One region of the Pararhizobium sp. DWP1-1-3 genome, then DNA from elsewhere that is predicted to be linked to it. Evidence: predicted binding sites of a transcription regulator. Region 1 holds the regulator's gene; each other region holds the start of a gene.
What was found. Region 1 encodes PhoB, which activates phosphate uptake and scavenging genes when phosphate is short. Its sites were predicted from a motif close to TGTCATNNANCTGTCAT; they were not measured.

Region 1 (8,011 bases):
AATTTCAGCGAGGTGCCGAGAAGTACCGTCAGCACGACCGTTTCGGCAACGAGACGGGCGACCGGTAGGGGGTAGTTGTGGCGCTCGAGGATCGCATCCAGCATCGGGCCGAGTTGGACGGCGCGGCCGCGCACGTCGAGGCCTTCTACCTGAAAGGGCACGACATGATCGTCGCCGGCAAAATCGAACTGGCCGAGGCCAAAGTCTGCTTCCGTCATCACTCTGCTCCTAGCCCTCGGACGTTTTCCCGCCATGAAGGCCGGGTCGCTGTCCGATGCTTTCTATTGATCCTGCGCAAGCCCGCTTTGTCCAGATCGTTCCTGAAAAAACGGCCGTTCGCTCAGCCGCCTCCATGGAGGACGGCGGCGCGGATGGATGGATATTTCTGAATACGAATGACCGGCAAAGGAGGACGTGCCGCCTGCCGGTCATTCAACGTGTTGCTTAGATCGTGTGCCACCACCCGGTTTTCAATATGCCGGGCAAGCCGGCTAAAGCGCCGCGATCTTTCAGGTTTGCTTTGCCGCTAGGCACTTTTGCGCGACAGTCGCTAGAGAGCGCCGAGGCACCATGCAAGAACCGACTTTTGCGCATGCAGACGGTTCTCGGCCTCGTCGAAGACAACCGACTGCTTGCCGTCGATGACCTCGTCCGTCACCTCTTCGCCGCGATGGGCCGGCAGGCAGTGCATGAAAATCGCGTCCTTGTCGGCCTTCGCCATCAGCTGGGCATTGACCTGGAAGGGCTGGAAGACGTTGTGGCCGCGGGCGCGGTGTTCCTGGTTCATCGACACCCAGGTATCGGTGACGACGCAGTGGGCGCCGTCCACGGCCTGATCGGCATCGTGATAGAGCTTGATCTCGCCGCCATTGTTGCGGGCCCAGTTGAGGATCTTGTCGTCAGGCTCCGAGCCGAGCGGCACGGCCATGTTCATGCGGTAGCCGAAACGCGCCGAACCTTCGATGAAGGAATGCAGCACGTTGTTGCCGTCGCCGGTCCAGGCAATCGTCTTACCCTTGACCGGGCCTGCATGTTCCTCGAACGTCATGATATCGGCCATGATCTGGCAGGGATGCGTGGCATCCGTCAGGCCGTTGATCACAGGCACCGTGGCATGCTCGGCCAGTTCCAGCAGCCGGTTGTGATCGGTGGTGCGGATCATGATGGCATCGACATAGCGGGACAGGACCTTGGCCGTGTCGCCGATGGTCTCGGCGCGGCCGAGCTGCATTTCAGTACCGGACAGAAACAGCGTCTCGCCGCCGAGCTGGCGCATGCCGACATCGAAGGACACGCGGGTACGGGTCGAGGGCTTTTCGAAGATCATCGCCAGCATCTTGCCGGCCAGCGGCTTTTCGGCTGTTCCGGCCTTGGTGTCGGCTTTGCGGACGCGGGCGTCCTCGATGATCGACCGCAAGTCGGTTGTCGTCATGGCAGAAAGATCGAGAAAATGTCTGGTGCCGGCCATTCTATTCAAAGTCCTGTGTTTTTTCAGCGTGTTAGCGAAGCATCGTTCAGGCCGATGCCTGTCGTCGCTCCGTTGTCAGCTGTTCGGCGGCGCGTTCAAGCCGCGCCAGGCCTTCACGGGCTTCTTCGGCTGTCGTCACCAGCGGCGGCAGCAGGCGTATGACATTCTCGCCCGCTGGCACCGCCAGCAGTCTTTCGGCGCGGATGGCCTTCAGCAGATCGGCAGACGGCACCTTGGCCTTGATGCCGAGCATCAGGCCTTCGCCGCGGATTTCCTCGATGACATCGGGGAAACGATCGGCCAGCGAGGCAAGGCCCTGCCGGAAGACCAGAGAAACATCGCGGACGTTCTGCAGGAAATCGTCGGCAAGGATGACATCGAGAACGGCATTGCCGACGGCCATGGCCAGCGGATTGCCGCCATAGGTCGAGCCATGCGTGCCGGCGACCATGCCGGACGCCGCGTCCTCGGTCGCAAGGCAGGCACCGAGCGGGAAACCGCCGCCGATGCCCTTGGCGACCGCCATGATGTCCGGGGTGACGCCGGCCCATTCATGCGCAAACAGCTTGCCGGTCCGGCCGACGCCGCTCTGGACCTCGTCGAGGATGAGCAGCAGGCCGTATTCGTCGCAAAGGGCACGCAATTCCTGCATGAATTCCTTCGGTACCGTGCGGATACCGCCCTCGCCCTGGATCGGCTCGATCAGGATCGCAGCGGTCTCTTCGCTGATGGCAGCCTTCAGGGCGCCCATGTCGCCGAATGGCACCTGATAGAAGCCCGGCGCCTTCGGGCCGAAACCTTCCAGGTACTTTGCCTGCCCACCGGCGGCGATGGTCGCCAGCGTGCGGCCGTGGAAGGCGCCTTCGAACGTGATGATATGGAATTTTTCCGGCTGGCCCTTGGAAAAATGATAGCGCCGCGCCGTCTTGATGGCGCATTCCAGCGCTTCTGCACCGGAATTGGTGAAGAACACCTTGTCGGCGAACGTCGCTTCCGTCAGCCGGCGGCTGAGGCTTTCCTGGCCGGGAACTTCATAAAGGTTGGAGAGGTGCCAGACCTTGTCTGCCTGCTCCTTCAATGCCGACACAAGATGCGGATGTGCGTGCCCCAGCGAATTAACCGCCACACCGGCAGCAAAATCGAGATAGCGGGTACCGTCCTCGGCGATCAGCCAGACGCCTTCGCCGCGCTCGAAGCGCAGGGGCGCGCGTGCATATGTGTCATAAAGCGGCGTGGCATCGGCCATGGCGCATGTCTCCTCAAACCATCACGGCAATTGTACAATCGGCGTCGTCGATAGGGCTGTGACCAACCCGCAAAAAATCAAAATGCCGCCTTTCGGCGGCAGGGGCACTATCTTCACTTCGCACTGCGATGTCAACAAAAGCCCCTGATTTCCGGCAATTCGCGGCTATACAGCGGACGCAATTTTTTTAGCCGGATACCCTTGCAAAAATGCCACGCATAGCAAGCAAGTTGGGGAAAACTCAGAAATCGATTCGGTGAGATTCCCCGGACTCTTGTCAGAGAGTCCCCCGGGCTCTACGTTAAGAAACAATTACTAGAACGCATGCGGCGGACCTAGTCACCAAAAGTGTTATCGCGTTTCAGCCTCGGATCATATCCAGGGCTCGGTGGAGGATTCGACCATCACCAACGCTGGGAATGGAGACAAGACCATGAATTGGACTGACGAGCGGGTCGAAAAACTCAAGAAATTGTGGGCCGAAGGCTTGAGCGCGAGCCAGATCGCTGCACAGCTCGGCGGCGTTAGCCGTAACGCCGTCATCGGCAAGGTCCACCGTCTCTGCCTGCCGGGCCGCGCCAAGGCCGGCGGCAGCACCGCAACGGCACGTGCAAAACGTCCAGCACCGTCCGCTGCGCCGCGTGCACCGACTTACACAGCGTCGCGCATGACCGCCACCCGCACAGTGACCCGCACCGCCGGTGCAACCGTCATGAAGGAAGAAGTGGAAATCGGCGCGAGCGAGGATCAGGAAGCAGCGCCGGCCGGCAATAACGTTGTCGTTCCGATGTCGCGCCGCCTGGTCCTGACCGAGCTTACCGACCGCACCTGCAAGTGGCCGATTGGCGATCCGATGAAGGACGAGTTCCACTTCTGCGGCAACGATTCCCCGGACACATCGCCCTACTGCACATTCCACGCCAAGCTTGCCTACCAGCCGTCCGGCGAGCGTCGCCGGGCCCGCTGAGGCCGGATCGGCCGTTTCGTCAATCCCATCCCGTTCGTGCGGGATATCGGCATCTCGAAGACTTTCTATTGCGAGATACTGGGATTGGTGATCAGCCGAGACTTCGGCAATTTTGTTATGTTTGAAACGGGATTTGCCATCCATGACGGCAAATCCCTGGAAACGACGGTCTGGGGACAGCCGTCAGTCGTTCCCGAGCCCTATGGCCGACAAAATATCCTGCTCTATTTCGAACACGATAAATTGGATGCGCTTTTCGAGCGCATTTCCGGCGATGTAAACCTCATCCACCCCATCGAGACGCAAGCCTGGGCGCAGAGGGTCTTCCGCCTTTATGATCCGGATGGTCACGCCATCGAGATTGGCGAACCGCTCGGCAGTGCCTGACGGTTCTTTCCTGTACGGCGCTCAGCTTTCCAGCGAATAGCCGGCGCCGCGCACGGTGCGGATCACGTCCTGCATGTTGGAAAAGTTCAGCGCCTTGCGCAGGCGTCCGACATGGACGTCCACGGTGCGCTCATCGACATAGATGTCGTGGCCCCAGACGCCGTCCAGAAGCTGCGAGCGCGAAAAGACACGGCCGGGCGAGGCCATGAAGAATTCCAGCAGGCGGAACTCGGTCGGTCCGAGACGGACTTCGCGGGTCTTGCGATGGACGCGATGGGTTTCGCGGTCGAGTTCGATATCGCCGCATTTCAGCAGCGTTGACAGCACTTCGGGCTTGGCCCGGCGCAGCATCGCCTTGACCCGCGCCATCAGTTCGGGCGTCGAGAACGGCTTGACCACATAGTCGTCGGCGCCGGTGGCGAGCCCGCGAACACGTTCGCTTTCCTCGCCGCGTGCCGTCAGCATGATGATCGGCAGGCGCTCTGTCTCGGAGCGCTGGCGCAGCCGGCGGCACAGTTCGATGCCGGAAACCCCCGGCAGCATCCAATCGAGGATCAGGAGATCGGGAAGGCGTTCCTGCAGGCGCATTTCCGCCTCGTCGCCACGATTGATCGTATCGACTTCAAACCCTTCGGCCTCAAGATTGTATCGGAGGAGGACGCTGAGCGCCTCTTCATCTTCAACGACGGCAATTCTTGGCAACATTCAGTTCAGCTCCTTGGCGCCCGGCCGGATGGCCGAAGGCTTGCCGAGCGGCTCCAGCGGCCGCTCGCGCAATCAGTGCGTAAGAATTTACTTACTTTATCGCGTGATCAGTTACCGATCGCGCCGACCGTGTTGGCCGTATCGTCCTTCGGTCGCTCGCCGACAGGCTGCGCGCCGGTCGCCATATAGTAGATGGTTTCGGCGATGTTGGTGGCGTGGTCGCCGATGCGCTCGATGTTCTTGGCGCAGAACAAGAGATGCGTGCAAGGCGTGATGTTGCGCGGATCTTCCATCATGTAGGTCAACAGTTCACGGAAAAGCGACGTGTAGATCGCATCGATCTCATTGTCGCGCTCGCGGATGCTGTTGGCCTTTTCCGGCGAACGCGACGCATAGACGTCGAGCACTTCCTTGAGCTGAACGAGCGCAAGCTCGGCCAGATGCTCGAGGCCGCGGGCCAGCTGACGCGGCAGGCTGGCGGTCGATACGGCGATGACCCGCTTGGCGTTGTTCTTGCCGAGATCGCCGACCCGCTCGAGATCGGCGGCAATGCGGATCGATCCCATGATTTCGCGCAGGTCGGCAGCCATCGGCTGGCGCTTGGCGATGGTGACGATTGCTTTTTCGCCGATCTGGCGCTCGGCCTCATCGAGAATGGCGTCGTCGGAAATGACCTTCTGGGCAAGCGCCAGGTCGGAATTGACCAGCGCGCGCACGGATTCGGCCACCATCTGTTCGGCCAGGCCGCCCATCTCGGAGATACGCCGGGTCAGGTACTTCAGATCTTCGTCGTAGACGGAAGCAATGTGCGTAGACATGATTGTTTTTCCTTGCGATCACAATCCGGGTTGGAAGGCCACCACCCTGCCCTCATGACAGGGTGGCAAGCTAAGTCCTCAGCCGAAGCGGCCCATGATGTAATCCTGGGTACGCTGGTCGTCCGGATTGGTGAACATCTTGTCGGTGTCGTTTTCCTCGACGAGATTGCCGAGGTGGAACATGGCGGTGCGCTGCGAAACGCGGGCGGCCTGCTGCATCGAGTGCGTGACGATGACGATCGTGTAGTTCGTGCGCAGTTCGTGGATCAGTTCCTCGACCTTGGCGGTCGCGATCGGATCCAGCGCCGAGCACGGCTCGTCCATCAGGATGACTTCCGGGCTGACGGCAACGGCGCGGGCAATGCACAGACGCTGCTGCTGACCACCGGAAAGGCCGGTGCCGGATTCATGCAGGCGATCCTTCACCTCGTTCCAGAGGCCGGCCTTCTGCAGGCTTGACTCGACGATCTGATCGAGTTCGGCCTTGGTGCGGGCGAGACCGTGGATCTTCGGACCGTAGGTGACGTTTTCGTAGATCGACTTTGGGAACGGGTTGGGCTTCTGGAAGACCATGCCGACGCGGGCACGAAGTTCCACCACGTCGATGCTCGGATCGTAGATGTCGCCGTCATCAAGGGTGATCTTGCCGGTAACGCGGCAGCTGTCGATGGTGTCGTTCATGCGGTTGAGCGTCCGCAGAAATGTCGACTTGCCGCAGCCCGACGGGCCGATCAGCGCGGTGACGGTGTTTTCGCGAACGTTGAGGTTCACATCGAAAAGCGCACGCTTCTCGCCGTAATAAACCGAAACGTCCTTTCCGATCATCTTGAAGGGAACAGTGTTCATTTTCTGGTCCAGCGCCTTTTCAACTGCTGCTTCTGACATCATGTTCATGTTTCTACCTCACTACCAGCGCCGCTCAAAGCGACGCCGCAACAGGATTGCGCCAAGGTTCATGACGACGAGGAAGATCAAGAGGATCATGATCGCACCCGAAGTCCGTTCGACAAATGCACGTTCGGCTTCGTTGGCCCACATGTAGATCTGGACCGGCAGAGCAGTGGACGGGTCCATCGGCGAGCCCGGATAATCGACGACGAAGGCCACCATGCCGATCAGGAGCAGCGGCGCGGTTTCGCCGAGCGCATGCGCCAGACCGATGATGGTGCCTGTCAGGACGCCCGGCATGGCGAGCGGCAGGACGTGGTGGAAGATCGTCTGCATCTTGGAAGCGCCAAGACCCAAAGCTGCCGAGCGGATCGATGGCGGAACCGCCTTCAGGGCTGCACGGGTGGCGATAATGATCGTTGGAAGCGTCATCAATGTCAGCACCAGACCACCCACGACGGCAGCCGAACGGGGCATGCCGGCGAAGTTGATGAAGATCGACAGGCCGAGCAGACCGTAGACGATGGACGGAACGGCCGCGAGGTTGTTGATGTTGACCTCTATGAGATCGGTCAGCCGGTTCTTCGGTGCGAACTCTTCCAGATAGATCGATGCTGCAACGCCGATCGGGAGGGCAAGCACCAGGACGATCAGCATCATGTAGAGCGAACCGAGAGCGGCGACCCCGATACCGGCAGCTTCAGGACGGCTCGATGCACCATAGGTGAACAGACCCGTATTGAACTGCTTGGCCATGGCGCCCGTTTCGGTCAGCTTTTTCATCCATTCGAGCTGCTGATCCTTCACCTTGCGGTTGGCTTCGGCAACGGTCAGGTCAATCTGGCCCTTGTTGGCACTGTCGATATTGCCTTCCGCCAGAAGGGAAACATTGGCGGTCGTGCCGATGATGGCCGGATTGGCAACAACCAGATCGCGCAGCTGGGTGCGGGCACTGGCCGAAACCATGTCCGTCGCCTGCTTGACGAGCGGCTTGTTGGCCGGATCGATACCAAGCGCTTTCACCAGCGCGTCACGCACCAGAAGAGGATAGTTCGCCGTCATCAGCTTGGCAGGATTGGCGCCCCGCTCGTTCTTCGGATCGACGATCTGTTCCGAAAACTCGATCGGCAGAGTGATCGCCGTCTGCTGGAAAGCCGTGTAGCCCTTGGAGACGACGGTCCACAGCAGAACGAACAGAAAGAACAGGCCGATCAGGATGGCGGTCAAGCCGTAAGCCTTGAAGCGGCGTTCGGCGGCATAGCGCTTCTTGATACCGATATCGCGTCTTGTCTGCGCCGGGCGCACGAAGGCGGACTGTACGGAGGATGTCATGTCGGTCATTCGTACTGTTCCCGATACTTGCGCACAATATAGAGTGCATAGATGTTGAGGCAGAGCGTGATGGCAAACAGCGTGATGCCGAGAGCGAACGCCACCAGCGTCTGTGGCGAGTTGAACTCAAGGTCGCCTGTCAGCTGATTGACGATCTTGACGGTGACCGTGGTCATCGCCTCGAACGGGTTGAGCTGCAT
Region 2 (8,011 bases), on a different contig from region 1:
AAAACGCCGTCACCACCGTCCGCTTTAACTCTTATCCAGACCGTAGACGGAATGCAAAGTGCGAACGGCCAATTCGGCATAAGCACCATCGATCAGGATGGAAATCTTGATTTCCGAGGTGGTGATTGCCTTGATGTTGATGCCTTTTTCGGCAAGTGCGCGGAAAGCGGACGCAGCCACGCCCGCATGGCTGCGCATGCCGATGCCGATGACCGAGACTTTGACCAGGCCTGATTCGTTCTGGATGACGTCGAAGCCGATCTTGTCCCTCGAATCGTTGAGCACCTTCAAGGCCTTGTCGACGTCGGTGGAGGGCACCGTGAACGTCATGTCGGTCTTGGAACCGTCCTCGGAAATGTTCTGGACGATCATGTCGACATTGATATGACTTTCGGCCAGGGGGCCGAAGATGGCGGCGGATACGCCGGGCCGGTCGGCCAGGCGCCGCAGCGAAATCTGCGCTTCATCCTTGGCATAGGCGATGCCGGTGACGACTTCCTGTTCCAAAATCTCATCCTCATCACAAATCAGCGTACCGGGCGGGTTCAGAAAATCGCCCATGCCCGGCGCATCGGGGTCTACGAAACTGGAGCGCACGAAGGTGCGAACCTTGAATACCATGGCAAGCTCGACCGAGCGAACCTGCAGGACCTTGGCGCCGAGCGACGCCATTTCCAGCATTTCCTCAAACGCGATCTTCTTCAGGCGCTTGGCCTTCGGCTCGATGCGCGGGTCGGTGGTGTAGACGCCGTCGACATCGGTATAGATATCGCAACGGTCGGCCTTGACCGCAGCGGCGATCGCGACTGCCGACGTGTCGGACCCGCCGCGGCCGAGCGTGGCGATCCGGTTGTCGGGTCCAAGCCCCTGGAAGCCGGCAATGACCGCCACCTGGCCCTCGCCGAAACGGCGGATCAGTTCGGTGCCGTCGATTTCCATGATGCGCGCCGCGCCATGGGCGTTGTCGGTCCTGATCGGGATCTGCCAGCCCTGCCAGGAGCGGGCGTTGATGCCGATATTCTGCAGCGCCAGCGCTAGGAGACCGGAGGTCACCTGCTCGCCGGAGGCAACGACAGAATCGTATTCGCGCGCATCGTGCATCGGCGAGGCATCGCGTGTCCAGGCAACCAGTTCGTTGGTCTTGCCGGACATCGCCGATACCACCACCGCAACCTCGTGGCCGGCATCGACTTCACGTTTCACATGGCGGGCCACATTCCTGATGCGATCCATATCCGCGACGGACGTGCCGCCGAATTTCATCACGATGCGTGCCATGTGCCTCTACCGGTCGAAAATGCTGCGCGCAAACCCGCGCCCGTGTCGTCTCAAGTCGCCGGTCTCTTAGCGAAATTGCCGGCGCGGTGCAATGGAGAAGGATGCGGGTTATTGCAGCATTCTTCTTTGCGTCCGGAAGCAGCCACTGCAGTGTACTGATATTGCCATACAACCAGAAACCGCATAAACACGCCAGCTCCTGACGCTGTTTTGGCCGCTTCCATCAACAATATCGCCTAGCCCATGTCGACACACAAACAACACACATCGCGACGCGCCAAATCAACAAAGCTAGCCAACCTGAGAATTGGGCTCACTGTCGGCTGGTTTTTGCTTGGTTTATTACCATTGCTACTGCCAATTTTCAGACTCCAGTACTTACCGGCTGTGGACTGGGTTAACCAGGCGACGGGAGCCGCATTAAGCGCTGCAGTAGTTTCGGCAGCCATATACATGAGTATCGCTGTCGTCCGAGCGAAAACCAAAGAAACTGGAATTGGGGAGGCGCGAAAGGCGCTGGCGGTGGTTGTTTCGCCGGTATTTGGATTTTTCATCAGCTATTCGGCAGTCATGGCGGGCGGCCCGGCGATCATTACGCTGGTCGCCGGCCACAACGTCGAGCACATCTACACTGTTTCGGGTGTGCAGACGGGAAGATCAAGCAAATGCGGAAATTCCGTCACAATGGATCAGTTGCCAATTGTCGCCCAAACGCTGTGTTACATCTCCGACGAAGTGCGGAAAACTCTTCATCCCGGCGTACAAATCGCGATTACCGGGCGAGGCACACGATTTGGTGTCTTTGCAAGACAACTGCGGCGGATTGATTAGCTCCGTTTCAAGGTCAGCATGCTCTCCCGACTGCCGGAAAACTATTCAGGCGGCATCTGGACCAACGAGATAGAGATGGTCGCCAAGGAACGTCGCAACCACGGCCGGTAGCGCCGCCGCGCCGCTGTTTCAAACCTTCAGATTGGCAGAACAATGCCACTGTCATAGACCTGTCATGAAGACCTGCTCCTGTGCCGGCGACCAACGGGGATGTGTGACCAATGATCGACCAACTCGACCGCATCAAGGCGGAAATCGCCGACAGCTTTGACGAAGAGCTGGAAATGCAGATGGAAGAAGACCGGCTCGACGAGCTGGTCGCCGAGGGCATGTCGGGGCCGGCCGAGCCCACGCTCGAGCGCAAGACCTATTTCCGCGAGCTGTTCCGCCTGCAACATGAGTTGGTGCGCCTGCAGGATTGGGTTCAATACAAGAAGCTCAAGGTCGTCGTGCTGTTCGAAGGCCGCGACAGTGCCGGCAAGGGCGGCGCCATCAAGCGCGTCACCCAGCGGCTCAATCCGCGCGTCTGCCGGGTCGTCGCCCTGCCTGCACCGACCGAGCGCGAAAAGAACCAATGGTATTTCCAGCGCTACGTGTCGCAACTACCGACGGCGGGCGAAATGGTGCTGTTCGACCGCTCCTGGTACAACCGTGCCGGCGTCGAGCGCGTCATGGGCTTTTGCACGCCGGAGGAACTCGATGAATTCTTCCGCACCGTTCCGGAATTCGAACGCATGCTGGTGCGCTCCGGCATCATCCTGATCAAGTACTGGTTCTCGATCACCAACGAGGAGCAGGAGTTCCGCTTCCAGATGCGCATCCACGATCCGCTGAAACAGTGGAAACTGTCGCCGATGGACATGGAAAGCCGCATTCACTGGGAGGATTACACCAAGGCCAAGGAAGAGATGCTGGCGAAAACCCACATCGAGGAAGCACCGTGGTGGGTCGTCCAGGCGGTCGACAAGAAGAAGGCCCGCCTCAACTGCATCGCCCATCTGCTCGCCCAGATCCCCTACGAGGACGTCCCCAAACCCGACCTCGTCCTGCCCGACCGCGTCCGCAACGACGACTACCAGCGCCACCCGGTTCCACCGGAACTGTATGTGCCGGAAGTGTATTGATTGGGAGTAATGGCCCGGCTGGAATGGGCTGGGTTTGAACTGATGAAAAGGGCCTCCCCGGCTTTGATGGGTTCATTGGGGGCATCAAGCGGCATCCCAAACCTCCGTCATTCCTGTGCCCGTCACAGGAATCTAGCCACGGCGCGTCGGCGCCGTGAAAAGAGTCCTTCGCTCACGGACGTGAGCGGACTGGATCCCCGCCACAAGGGCGAGGATGACGGAAAATGAGGTATCCGCTTCGGCAAATTGCCCCTTTGGGAGCTTCGCCGTCAGGGCGCTCCCGCAAAAGCCGCTAGGCTTCAGTCACCGCCCCACGCTGGGTGTTGTGGCTTCAGTTCACGCCTCTTTTGCTTGTAAACGGCACTCCACCTCCCGTCATCCTCGCCCTTGTGGCGGGGGTCCAGTGACCCCACGTCCGTCGGGTCAAAAGACTCTTCACGCCAAAGGAGAAGCCGTTCTCTCGCCGCGCAGACGCGCGGCGGCTGGATCCCCGCCACGAGGGCGAGGATGACGGAGAGGAACAATCGCGAGAAACCAACCCAAAGCCCCGTGTCAGCCCACTTCTCTCAACCCACAGCCCCCGCATTCCTCGCCACAACCGCCAGATACGCCGCCCGCAGCTCCGCAAACACCGATCGCGCCGGCGCCGGCGCATCCAGATGCAGCGCCCGCAATTCCTCCATGAAATCAGTCCACACCGCCGGTCCGCCCTCTTCCAGCAGTTCCGCGCGGATCGACAATTCCTCGGAGGCCCGCGTGTGCCGCCTGCCCCAGGCGCCCATCTGCGCCAAAAGCGGCACCAGCTGGATCGAGGGTTCGGTCAGGCTGTAGATGCCCTTCTGTTTATGACTCGGATCGTCGCGGCGCGACAACAGCCCGCTTTCGGTCAGCCGCTTCAGCCGGTCGGCCAGGATGTTCGAGGCGATCCCCTCCTCCGACTGGGTCAAAAGCTCGCGAAAATGCCGCCGGTTGCCGAACATCAGGTCTCGGATGATGATCAGGCTCCAGCGGTCGCCGAGCATTTCCAGGGTCAGGTTGATCGGGCATCCCGATCGTTGTGCAGTATCCACGGTGCATCCTCGTTAAAACCGCTTGCAATATAAGATCGGTCACCGTACAAAACAACCAGTTGCAGATTGAAATCAGTTATTGGAGGATATGATGAAACCGCAGCTTTTCGCCCACCCGTTCTCGTCCTACTGCCAAAAAGTGCTCGTGGCGATCTACGAGAATGGCACCGACTTCGACTATCGCATGCTCAGCCCCGAGGAGACCGGCACGGTCGAGGAGTGGCAGTCGATCTGGCCGATCAAGCGCTTTCCGGTGCTGAAGGACGGCGAAAACGCGGTGATGGAGGCGACCATCATCATCGAATATCTGATGTTGAACTATCCCGGCAGCGTCCGCCTGATCCCCGAAGACCCGAAAGCGGCGCTGCGCACCCGGATGATGGACCGCTTCTTCGACAATTACATCATGACGCCGATGCAGAAAGTGGTGTTCAACCAGATCCGTCCGGAGACTGAGCGCGACCCCTATGGGGTCACCGAGGCCAAGGCCATGCTGGACGATGCCTATGGCTGGCTCGACGGCGTCGTCGCCGAGACCGGATGGGCGGCCGGCGACACGTTCAGCCTTGCCGATTGCGCCGCCTGCCCGTCGCTGTTCTATGCCGACTGGGTGCATCCGATTGCCGAGCAATTCCCCAATGTCCGCGCCTACCGCGCCCGCCTCCTCGCCCGCCCCTCCTTCGCCCGCGCCATCGACGAAGGCCGCCCCTACCGGTCATTCTTTCCGCTCGGCGCGCCGGACAGGGATTGAGAGGTACTGCTTTTTCTCTTCTCCCCCACGGGGAGAAGTGCCGAGCGCATGCGAGGCGATGAGGGGGGCTCTCCGCAAGTTCAGAGCCTGCAGCCCCTCATCCGGCCTTCCAGGCCACCTTCTCCCCGCTGGGGAGAAGAGAGAGGTGGCGCACCTTCCCAATCAGCCAACAACATCCTCTACACCGAACCGCAACACCACCTCGAACCCGTCCGCCCGGCCGCTGGCTGGCGAGAGCACCTCGAAGCCGGCATTCATCTGCTGCAGCAACCGCTCGGCGATCGACAGGCCGAGCCCCGAGCCGGGGGATAGGCTGTTGCCGCGACCGAAGCGTTTGCGGACTGCCGCCAGATCGTCCGGCGACAGGGCGGCCGCGCCATTGACGATACGGACCACGCCGCCCGCCTCCAGCCGGATGTTCACCGGCTCTTCGCCATCGCCATGCACAAGGGCATTTTCGATCAGGTTGCGCAGCACGATGGCAAAGGCGTCCTCGCTGTAGCTTCCTTTCAGCGCCGCCCCCGGTTCGCGGTAAAGATACAACCGCCTCGCGCCGGGCTCGCTGCGCATAAAATCGGTCACCACCAGTTCCAGCACGCGCGCCAGATCGACGGCGACGGTACCGGCGCCGATACCGGCTTCGGCCCGTGCCAATTGCAGCAGTTTCTCGGTGGTATGGCCAAGATTGGCCAGCGACAGTTCGATCTGCTGGGCGCGCCGCTTGCGTGGCCCCTCCAGCTCGGCGATCAGCATCTGCGTCTGCGCCAATGCGCCGGCGATCGGCGTTCTCAGCTCATGCGCACTGTTGGCGGTAAATTCCCGCTCCGCATCGAAAGCCGCCTGCAGCCGGCTCAGGAGCCGGTTGACGGAGCTGGCGATCGGCCGCAGCTCGCGCGGCAATATGCTGGAGGGCACCGGCGCCAGATTGCCGCCGTCCTTTTTCTCGATGGCCTCGCGCAGATCATCGACCGGCGCCAGCGCCCGGCGCACGATCAGCCAGACCAGCAGAATGCTGACCGGGATCAGCACCAGAACCGGCAGGAACAGCGCCATGCTGCCCTCCATCACCGCTTCGGTGCGATTGTCCATGGCGTCGGCCACCTGCACGAAGGTCAGGCCGTCGGCAGCGGTTGCCGTGTAAAAATGATCGGTGTCGTTTTCCCAGAACCCGCGCTTCAGCGGCACGTCGAACGGCTCCATCGGCGCATCATGCGAGCGGATCAGAATTTTGCCGGTCGCATCGCGCACCTGATAGACCAGATATTCCTCTCCCAGATCGGCGGCCTCGCTTTGAAAATGCCGGGGCGACGGCGGACCCTCGCGACGCTGCAGGTCGTCGAGCACCAAGGGCATCAGCCGTTCTGCCGTCTCCTGCAGCGAGCCGTTGAAGAATTCGTCGAATTCGTCCTTCATGACAGCAATGCCAAGGCCCGCCGCGATCAGCCAGAAAGCCACGGTCACGCCGGTGAGCCACAGGATCAACCGGCCGGTCATGCTGCGCGTGCGGGGTTTTTGCGGCGTCACGCCGGCACCCCGATCTTGTAGCCGACGCCGCGCACGGTGACGACGTAATCCCGGCCGAGTTTCTTGCGCAACCGGCTGACATAGACCTCCACCGTGTTGCTCTCGATCTCCGAGCCGAAGGCATAGAGCGCCTCTTCGATCTGCGCCTTGGATATGATCGCGCCGGGCCGCGACAAAAGCGTGTCGAGCACCGCCCACTCGCGCCCGGAAAGACCGACTTCCACGTCGCCGGCAAACACCCGCCGGTCGACGGGTGAGATCTTCAGGTCTCCGAAGCGGATCACCGGTGCAATATTGCCGCCGTAGCGGCGGATGACGGCGAGCATGCGGGCCGACAGTTCGCCGAGATCGAACGGCTTGACGAGATAATCGTCGGCGCCGCTGTTCAGCCCTTCGATCCGGTCGGAAATCTGGTCATGCGCAGTCAGGATGATCACCGGAGTGGCGTTGCCGCTTGCCCGCAACTCCTTCAGCAGGGATATCCCGCTGCCGTCCGGCAGGCGAAGATCGAGCAGGATCAGACCGTAGGAAACGGTGCGCAGCGACATCCGCGCATCGTCCAGCGTCTTCATCCAGTCGATGGCATGATCGGCGGCGGCGATATGATCGCGAACGGCCTCTCCCAGTATCTCATTGTCCTCGACGAGCAGAACACGCAAGCCGCTGGTCCTCTTATCGGTCAGCTCCACCAGCATTCTTATTCCCGCTTTGAGCTGCGCCGTCAAATGGGCTGAAGCCACGGCGATGGCCGCTTCCCGTGCAGGAGCGCGCCCATCCGTCAAACCGTCTTGCCCGCCGCTTAGGACGCCGCGCGGGTCCTGCACGTGGCCAAAGCGTCGAGCGCCGGTTCGTAAACCTTGGTCGAGACGTTCATCAGGCCAAGCACCGTGTGAAACAGGTTGTCATGCGAGCGCGGCTCGTCGAGCGTTGCCTGAAGGCAGGCCTGGTCGATCCCGGCCTTGGTTTCGCTGCCGGTCCAAAGCACAAACGGAATGTGGGTCTGCTGCGGCGGTGCGATGAAATACGGCGCGCCATGCAGATAGAGCCCGCGTTCGCCCAGCGACTCGCCGTGATCGGACATGTAGACCATCGCTCCCGCCATCCTGTCTTCGCGTGCCTTCAGCATGTCGATGACCGTCGAGAGAATGTAATCCGTATAGAGGATCGAATTGTCGTAGGCATCGACGATCTCCTGGCGTGAGCAATTGCCGAGTTCCGCTGTCCGGCATTCCGGCGTGAAGCGGCGGAAATTCTCCGGATAGCGCAGATGATAGGCCGGCCCGTGGCTGCCGAGCTGGTGGATCACCAGCACGCTGTCGCCCTTGACGCCGTCGAGCCAGGCGCCCAGCCGGTCGAGCGCAACCCCGTCCAGGCATTCGTTGTTCTTGCAGAACCGCGGGTCGTTGATGTCGGAAAACGACGTGTAGGCGATG
Region 3 (8,011 bases), on a different contig from region 1:
TCCTCTAGCTTCTGCGCCGTCAACGTGAGGGCGATGATCTCGCAACCGGCAAACACGGCGGTACCAGCAATATGATCCTTGTGCCAGTGGCTGAGCACGACGCGGATCGTGCGGACGCCGCGGCTTTCGAGATGTGCCCGGATTGCTCTCGCGTGTGCCAGCGAGATATGGGTGTCATAGACCAGCGCTTCGTCACCATCGACGATGGCATAGGAGGCAACGCCCAGGGAATAGGCGCCATCGTCCAGCCAGTTCGGGCCTTCGGCATGCAACCGCTTGCCGGCAATCCGCCCGTCATAATAGGCGAAGATGCCGGGATAGGGTTCAAGGATCGAAAGCGTCTCGGTCATCTCGGACATAGTGTTTCTCTCAGGCAATCAGCGGGGCGGCAACCGCGTTCAGGGCCTTGCGGGCATCATCGGGTTTAAGCCGTACCTGCAGGCCGCGCTGGCCGCCATTGATATAGACCAGCGGCTCGGTAAGGGCTGCCTCCTCGATCGCCGTCGGCACCTGTTTCTTCTGCCCGAACGGGCTGATGCCGCCGACATGATAGCCGGTCAGCCGCTCGGCCTCGGCCGGTTTCATCATATTGGCCGATTTGCCCTGAAACGCCGCCGCCAGCTTCTTCATGCTGACTTCCCGATCGGATGGCACGACCACGCAGACCGGTTTGCCATCGACCTCGGCCATCAGCGTCTTCAACACGCGGTGCGGCGCCTCGCCCAACGCCTCGGCCGCCGCCATGCCGATCCGGTCGGCCGACGGGTCGTAGTCATAGGTGTGGACGGTGAAGGGGGCTGCGGCCTTTGTCAGCGCAAGCGTCGCGCGGGTGCTCTTCGACATGGTCTATCCCTGGAAAAGGCCGCCATAGATTTCCGGCTTGAAGCCGGCAGTCAGCGTGCCGTCATGGTCGAGCACCGGGCGTTTGATCATCGACGGCTGGGCGAGCATCAGGGCGATCGCCTTGTCTTCGGTGAGCTCCTGCTTGTCGGCATCCGGCAACGCGCGAAATGTGGTTCCGGCGCGGTTCAATACCGTTTCCCAGCCAAGCGCCGCCGTCCAGCGCTGCAGCGTCTCGCGCGACACGCCGGAGGCCTTGTAGTCGTGGAAATCATAGGCGATCCCCTGGCCTTCCAGCCAGGTCCGCGCCTTCTTCATCGTGTCGCAATTCTTGATGCCGTAAATGGTCACGCTCATGCTCAATCCCTTTTTACCGGTATGCGGGATAGCATGAAGATATCCGGCTGAGAATGCCGGACGGCGTCTATCAGCGCTCCAGCATGTCGATCAGCTGCGGCAGGCCGGCGACGGTTTCGATGACGTGATCGGCACCGGCGGCCTTGAGCTTGGCACCGATCTTTTCATGAAGGGCAGCGCGTTCGTTCGGCGAAAGAGCGGCAAGCTCCGGCAGTGTCAGGCCTGCCTCGTTGCCCGAGAGCGTCAGTCCGACCGTGACGCAGCCGGCGGCCACGCCCTCAGCAATCCCAGGCTCGGTATCGTCGACCTTGATCACCGCGCCGGCCGGATAGACCATCAGGTCGAGGAAGCACTTGTACATGCCGATCGGCGTCGGGCGGCCAAGCGGCAGGTCATCGGCGCAGATCAGGTTTTCGGGCGCAAAGCCCTGTTCGGCCGCAAGCGGCAGCACCTGCTCCATGATCGAGCGCGTATAGCCGGTAGTCGATCCGATCTTCATGCCCTTGGCGCGCAGGTAGGCAACCGTTTCGAGCGTGCCTGGAACAAGCGTGCAATAGTCGCCGACCACCTCTTCGTTCAACGGCACGAACAGGTCATAGACCCTGTCGATGGCGCTTTCATCGGGTGCTGCCCCTTGCGCGGATGTCCAGCCCGCCGCGATATGCGGCTCGGACAGCATGGCGCTGATATGGGCGCGCTTCGGCAGCCCCATCGGTTTGCGGGCATCGGCGATGGTCACATGGACGCCGAATTTGGCAAAGGTTTCGACAAAGGCGCCCATCGGTGCGAAGGACCCGAAATCGATGACGGTGCCGGCCCAATCGAATATAACGGCCTTGAACTTGCTCATGCGGCACTCCCATAGAGTTCATTGATGGTTTCCTCGCCGATGCCGAACGCCGTCGAGGCACCGCATCCGGCGGTGACGACGACAATGCGGGTGCTATCGGAAGGCTTGTCGGTAAAACGCCAGCGGTCCGGCGCCGAGGCATAGGTTCCGATCCAGCGCTCGGAAATCACGCGTCCCGGCAGATCGAGCACCCGGTCGAATTCGCCAAGGATCATGGCATCAACGGCGTCGGAGGCATAGGGATCGGGCGTCGCGGCGTAATGGTGACTGTCGCCGACGACCAGCGAGCCATCGGCCGACTGGGTGACGATCAGGTGGATGCCGTTGTCGCGCTCCGCCCTCAGGTCGGCATCGAGGCGCTTCTTCAGCAGCTCGGCCTCGGGCAGGTCGGCATAGCCGAGATAGCGGCCAAGTCCGAGATCGGACATCACGGCCGTCTTGAAACGGACCGGCTGGCGCGGCCGCACGCGCAGCATCTGCAGCTTGCAGCGGGTGACATTGTAGGCAGCAATGCGCTCGGCAAAAAGGCCGGTGAAATCGTCGCCTGGGCAGATGACCACCGTTTCGGCCTCGATCACGCCATCCGCCGTTTCCACGCGCGGCGGTTCGACCGCAGTAACGGTGGTGCTGCGCAGGAAGATGATGCCAAGCTGCTCTTCGAGAAACCGCGCTAGCAGCGGGATCGCCGTGCGGGATTCGACGCGGATTTCGTGTGGGCTGTAGAGCGAGACGCGAGCAGCGTCGGTGCGCAGGCAGGCAATATGCTCCTGCGCCCGGCGCGCCGTCAGCCTTGCGCAGCCCTCTGCCATGTCTGTGCGCAGGAAAGCATCGATCACCGCTTCGGATTCATCGAACCGGGAGGCCAGCACCATGCCGCGCTGAACGACGGCGATGCCGGCCTTGTCGACGGTCTCTGCCCAGATATCCCGCGCCCGCCGCGCCATGGTCCAGCAATCGCCGGCCCCTTGGCCTGTGACGGTGATGAAACCGAAGTTGCGCACCGAAGCGCCATTGGCCTGCGCATCGCGGTCGATGACGATAACCCTCTTGCCGCGTTTCGCCGCCGCATAGGCATGGGCGAGGCCGACGATACCGGCACCGACAACGGCGAGATCATAGATGGGCATGCGTTCTCTCCTGCGTGCCCGCAACGGGTCAGGTCGGGTTGGCTCGCGGCTAAAGAACGCAATTCCATAAAAGGATTATGACAACCGCCGGCAGGGCGGCGATTATCCACTTCATTCACGCCTCAAACGCTCAGGATTTTCCGAAGCGCGGCCCGAGGACAAAGACGGTGGCTCAGGCTTCCAACGCACCGGGCTTGCGCACCGCCTGGGTGGGCTCGTCGCAGGCGATCTTCATCAGGTTGTCGCGGCGACGGGCGAAACGCTGCGAGGTGCGGGTCGCGATCAGGCCGGCCTGGGGGGCGTGGATATCGATCGTACCGCCTTCCATGCCCGGTACGGTAATGATCGTCGCCAGAAGATCGCCGGCAGCGACGGTGTCGCCGATGGTGCGATGGAACAGCACGGTACCGGCCTGCGGCGCACGGATCATCTCGATATTGTCGAGCGGCGTGACCTTGCCCTTGTAAGGCTGAAGGACGGCGACGGTGCCGCGGACAGCACCGCGGGCGGCAAGGAAGCGCCAGAGCCCTTCGGCATCCTTGCGGGCCATGTCCGGATAGACGTCGCGCGTGCCGCGAAGCTCGACCGTCACGGCGAGGCGGCCGGGTAGCCGCTTTGCCTTTTCGGCGGTTTCATGCTTCCAGGCATAGCCGACAGCTTCCTCGAAGGCGCTGCTTTCGCCGTCAGCCAGAAACACGGCCTCCATATCGAGCGCCGATGCCAGATCGGCGGCCTCCGGCCAGAAGGCTTCGTCGACATAGGTATATTGTACCGATTCGTCGTCGCAATGCAGATCGAGCATCAGATCGGCCCCCAGCGCCATATGCAGCAGCTGCCGCTTCAGCTGTTCGACCACCGGATAGTGCTCCAGATCCTCGACCAGCGTCTGGCGTTCGGAAAGCGGGATCAGCGGGAACTCGCGGTTGAAATTGGTGCGCGAGCCGAGGTCGAAACGGCCCTGCAGATCGCCGAAATGCGATTGCGCCGTGCCGATCGGATTGGCCTGCGGAACGATGGTGATATCGCTGAGGATCGTACCGTCGGCATCGGCCTGACGCAGCTTTTCGCACAGGAAATGCAGCAGCGCCGTGCCCGGAAGTTCATTGGCATGCAATGCCGCCTGGATATAGATTTTCGGCGCCTTGGCGTCGCTGCCGTTGAACCGGATGATCGGAAGCCGCCATTCGACACCCGGTGTGTCTCCCTTGATGACGATTTCAGAAATTTCCATGACCATCTTCCCTTTTGCAATTTCAGGGGCTTATGCGGGTTCCGACCGATGGGCGCAAGATGCCAAAACTTGCAGCTTGCTCAGGATCGCGCATTGCCGAGACAGCGATGGTAGGCGTCAATCGGCGCGTGGATGACCACGCGCCGATTGACTTCAAGAAGGTTCGCGGTGACAGAAAATCACTTCTTGTCGAGGAAGGACCGGATTGCAGCAACCGTCGCCTCCGGTTGTTCTTCCATCAGCCAGTGACCGGATGCCGGGATCACCACTCCGGTGACATTGTCGGCCGCAGCACTGGCAACCACAGCCATGGTCTGCCCGAAAGACTTTTCGCCGCCGATCGCAAGGACCGGCATCGTCAGCTTGCCCTTGGCGAGAAATGCCTTGTTGTCGATCGCATCCTGATCGAAGGCCGCGAATTGCGCAAAACCGGCGTGCATCGCACCGGGCTGGGCGTAGAGAGCGGCGTAATGCTGCCGTGAAGCCTCATCCCATTTCTTCGGATCGGCGGAAAACTCATTCCAGAAGCGATCGAGATAGATGCGCTCACGGCCAGCCACCAAGCGTTCCATATCTGGCCCGCCGAAGCGGAAATGCCAGAGCAGCGGATGCTTGAGGATTTCCTCCCATGGCCCGACGCCTGGGATCGGCGCGTCCAAAAGCACGAATTTGCTGACGTCCTGCGGATATTGAGCAACGAAGGCGTATCCCACCATATTGCCGATATCGTGGGCGACCACATCGGTCCTTTCCACATTCAGCACCTTCAGAACACCGGCGATATCCTGACCTTGCGTCTTCTTGTCGTAACCTTCAGCTGGTTTGGCCGAAAGACCCATGCCGCGCAGATCGGGCACGATGACCGTGTGATCCCGGGCGAGATCGACAGCCAGCGGCACCCACATGTCGCCGGTTTCGCCATAGCCATGCAACAGGACCACAGCCGGCCCCTTGCCGCCCACCCGGACATGCAGCACCGTGCCGTTGGTGGTGATTTCCTGCGTGGTGAACTCTGCAGGATAGTGCGGAACGCCCTCGGCAAAAGCGGGAGCGGAAAAAGCGATGACGGCAGATGCGATCAGAGAGCGGAACATGACGATCTTCCAGTTTTGCGACAGCCGAAATGGCCGTCTGATGGCGGCAAGATCGCATTCGTTTCCGGTTCGCACTAGACACCCAATTCCGGAACTCACGTTCGGAAATGGCGAACAATCTGCCCGGGCCTTGTGCCTGCCACTGCAAGCTCAAGGCCCGATACAGGTCAATCCACCAAAGGCCAGCGATCGAGATATTCGTATTCGCTCTTGCCAATGAGACTGCGGATCAGCACGAATTCGCGCGCAATCCAGCGGACGGGTTCGGCCAGCATATGTTCCGGCACCGGCGTCTCATCGTAGAACACCGTCATATGCGGCATGAAGCGCGGATTGTAGGTAAAGTTCAGACCCACCGCCCACATTTCCTTGGCGAGTTGGACGTGCAGGTCCATCATCTCCTCGCTGCGGATCGCATTGGCCAGAACGACAGCCTTGGCGCCGGCGAAGGACATGGCACGATCGAAGTTCACCTCGAACGGTGCCGCCTTGACGGTCGCCATCGCCGCCGATATGGCGAAGACGATATCGTCCGGGAAATCCTGATATTTGCCGATGCCATTGAGCGAGACATGCATCAGCTCATGCGGCCGCGGACTTTTCGACAGCCCATAGCGCCGCGCGATGTCCCTTCCCGTCTCGACGGCCTGCAACGCCACCTCCCGCTTCGGCACGAGGGCAAGGAACAGATTGCTCTTTCCATGATCATCGGCATATTTCTGGTGGGACCGGAGCGGCACGGCTGCGCCGGCCTGACCGAGTGAAAATGACTTCTGTTCAATGCGCACGACCCCGGCTTTTCCAAGCATGGCAGACCTCATCTCTTTTTGGATGTCGCCACTATAGCCGAGTCGAGCTTGAGATCAAGAACAAAACAAGAACAATATGAATTTATTCCCACGCCGACGTGACGTACTGCGGCGCGCCCTTGCACCAATTTGACCCTCCTTGGAACGGAGCGAAATCACCTTGGACCCGTCATCCCAGTGCAAGAAACGGGTGGCGGGATGCGAAAAACTGAGCGAAACTGTGCCTATGACCTACATTCACAAAATCATCCCCTCGCCCGTCGGCAGACTTGAGCTTGTTGCCCGGGGCGACGGTTTGGCTGCCATTCTCTGGGAGAAGGATGACCCGAAGCGTGTCAGGCTCGGGGAACGGATAGAGGGACCAAATCACCCTGTTCTGCTTGAAACAGAACGGCAACTGGAAGAGTATTTCGCTGGCGTCAGGACGAACTTTACCGTTCCGCTTGATCTGGCCGGCACCGCGTTCCAGAAAGCGGTCTGGCAGGCGCTGTTGACAATCCCCTACGGCCAAACCCGAACCTATGCGGGCCTTGCCCGGCAGATCGGCCACCCCACGGCATACCGTGCGATGGGAGCCGCCATGGCAGAAACCCGGTGTCGATCATCGTGCCCTGCCACCGCGCCATCGGATCGGACGGCCAGTTGCATGGATTTGCCGGAGGGCTGGAGGGCTGGAGGGCTGGAGGCCAAGCGATATCTGCTGGCACTGGAAAGCAACCGGCTGAAGGCGGCGGCCTGACGGACGCCAGAGTATTTGACCCGCTGCCTTGCGCGGGGAACGGAAGGAATGGAGCGATGGCAGAGAAAGCACAGACCTATCACGTTTTCGAAACGGCCGGCGGCTATTGCGGCATTGTCTGGAACGATATCGGCATCACCCGCTTCCAGTTGCCAACGAAAAGCGTAGAAGCCACCAAACGCAACGTGCTGCGCCGCGTGCCAGGCGCCGAACCCGGTGCGCCGACGCCCGCTATCAGCGACGTCATCACTGCCATCCGGCGGTATTTTGATGGCGAGACCATGGATTTCTCAGGTGTAGCCCTCGATCTCGACGGCCAGGACGAATTTTTCCGGCAGATCTACCAGGCTCTTCGCCGCGTCGGCTGGGGCCATACGACCACCTATGGCAGCCTCGCCAAGGAACTCGGCGCCGGACCACAGGCCGCCCGCGATGTCGGTCAGGCCATGGCCAGGAACCCCGTGCCCTTGATCATTCCGTGCCACCGCGTGCTTGCCGCCGGCGGCAAGGTCGGCGGCTTTTCCGCACCCGGCGGCGCGACCTCCAAGGTCCGCATGCTGGAACTCGAAGGCGTGCATGTCGGCGCGCCGGAAGCAGCGCAGCAGTCGCTACTGCTGTGACCGATCCGTTGACGGATGGACTGACCTCGTCCTCAACCGTGCCGGGTCACAGCGCATCCGCCTGAGCGCTGCGGCGGCTGGGCCTTATTCAGAAAAGACCGCGTCGGCCAAAATCATTCCCACTCCATTATTTCCTAGCATCATAAGATACTGTTTTAAAACACGAAAATATTTTCCGCGAAATGCTATACCGTCCGATACACCGTCGAAAATACCGGCTACTGAAAACATTGGCTTTTTCGGCTGCTTTCGCAAAACGACCTTCCGCCATCTATCGCCACGCACGGTCGATTGACGATCATGTCAATCCCACCGCGTGTCGTATTGGTAGGCGGTTTCATAGC

Region 2: the regulator PhoB is predicted to act here: its motif matches at 2,270-2,286, upstream of ppk2 (polyphosphate kinase 2).
Region 3: the regulator PhoB is predicted to act here: its motif matches at 3,241-3,257, upstream of ACP7BS_RS23500 (TIGR03364 family FAD-dependent oxidoreductase).

The regions. Positions count from the first base shown of each region.
Region 1 covers NZ_JAFCTR010000016.1:105,528-113,538, forward strand. Annotated here, with positions in the region: gene ACP7BS_RS24990 (Hsp33 family molecular chaperone) at 1-218, opposite strand, end outside; gene argF (ornithine carbamoyltransferase) at 551-1,468, opposite strand; gene ACP7BS_RS25000 (aspartate aminotransferase family protein) at 1,515-2,714, opposite strand; gene ACP7BS_RS25005 (GcrA family cell cycle regulator) at 3,148-3,681, shown strand; gene ACP7BS_RS25010 (VOC family protein) at 3,688-4,068, shown strand; gene phoB (phosphate regulon transcriptional regulator PhoB) at 4,090-4,773, opposite strand; gene phoU (phosphate signaling complex protein PhoU) at 4,881-5,591, opposite strand; gene pstB (phosphate ABC transporter ATP-binding protein PstB) at 5,670-6,485, opposite strand; gene pstA (phosphate ABC transporter permease PstA) at 6,498-7,820, opposite strand; gene pstC (phosphate ABC transporter permease subunit PstC) at 7,817-8,011, opposite strand, start outside.
Region 2 covers NZ_JAFCTR010000007.1:15,749-23,759, forward strand. Annotated here, with positions in the region: gene ACP7BS_RS15595 (aspartate kinase) at 25-1,278, opposite strand; gene ACP7BS_RS15600 (hypothetical protein) at 1,732-2,109, shown strand; gene ppk2 (polyphosphate kinase 2) at 2,331-3,233, shown strand; gene ACP7BS_RS15610 (winged helix-turn-helix transcriptional regulator) at 3,800-4,303, opposite strand; gene ACP7BS_RS15615 (glutathione S-transferase family protein) at 4,395-5,054, shown strand; gene ACP7BS_RS15620 (sensor histidine kinase) at 5,217-6,548, opposite strand; gene ACP7BS_RS15625 (response regulator transcription factor) at 6,575-7,237, opposite strand; gene ACP7BS_RS15630 (phosphoethanolamine transferase) at 7,378-8,011, opposite strand, start outside.
Region 3 covers NZ_JAFCTR010000014.1:90,931-98,941, forward strand. Annotated here, with positions in the region: gene ACP7BS_RS23480 (MBL fold metallo-hydrolase) at 1-359, opposite strand, end outside; gene ybaK (Cys-tRNA(Pro) deacylase) at 370-843, opposite strand; gene ACP7BS_RS23490 (ArsC family reductase) at 847-1,197, opposite strand; gene phnX (phosphonoacetaldehyde hydrolase) at 1,268-2,047, opposite strand; gene ACP7BS_RS23500 (TIGR03364 family FAD-dependent oxidoreductase) at 2,044-3,174, opposite strand; gene ACP7BS_RS23505 (M14 family zinc carboxypeptidase) at 3,347-4,405, opposite strand; gene ACP7BS_RS23510 (alpha/beta fold hydrolase) at 4,585-5,499, opposite strand; gene ACP7BS_RS23515 (2'-5' RNA ligase family protein) at 5,667-6,308, opposite strand; partial or broken gene ACP7BS_RS23520 (methylated-DNA--[protein]-cysteine S-methyltransferase) at 6,535-6,963, shown strand; gene ACP7BS_RS23525 (methylated-DNA--[protein]-cysteine S-methyltransferase) at 6,915-7,667, shown strand; gene ACP7BS_RS23530 (hypothetical protein) at 8,005-8,011, opposite strand, start outside.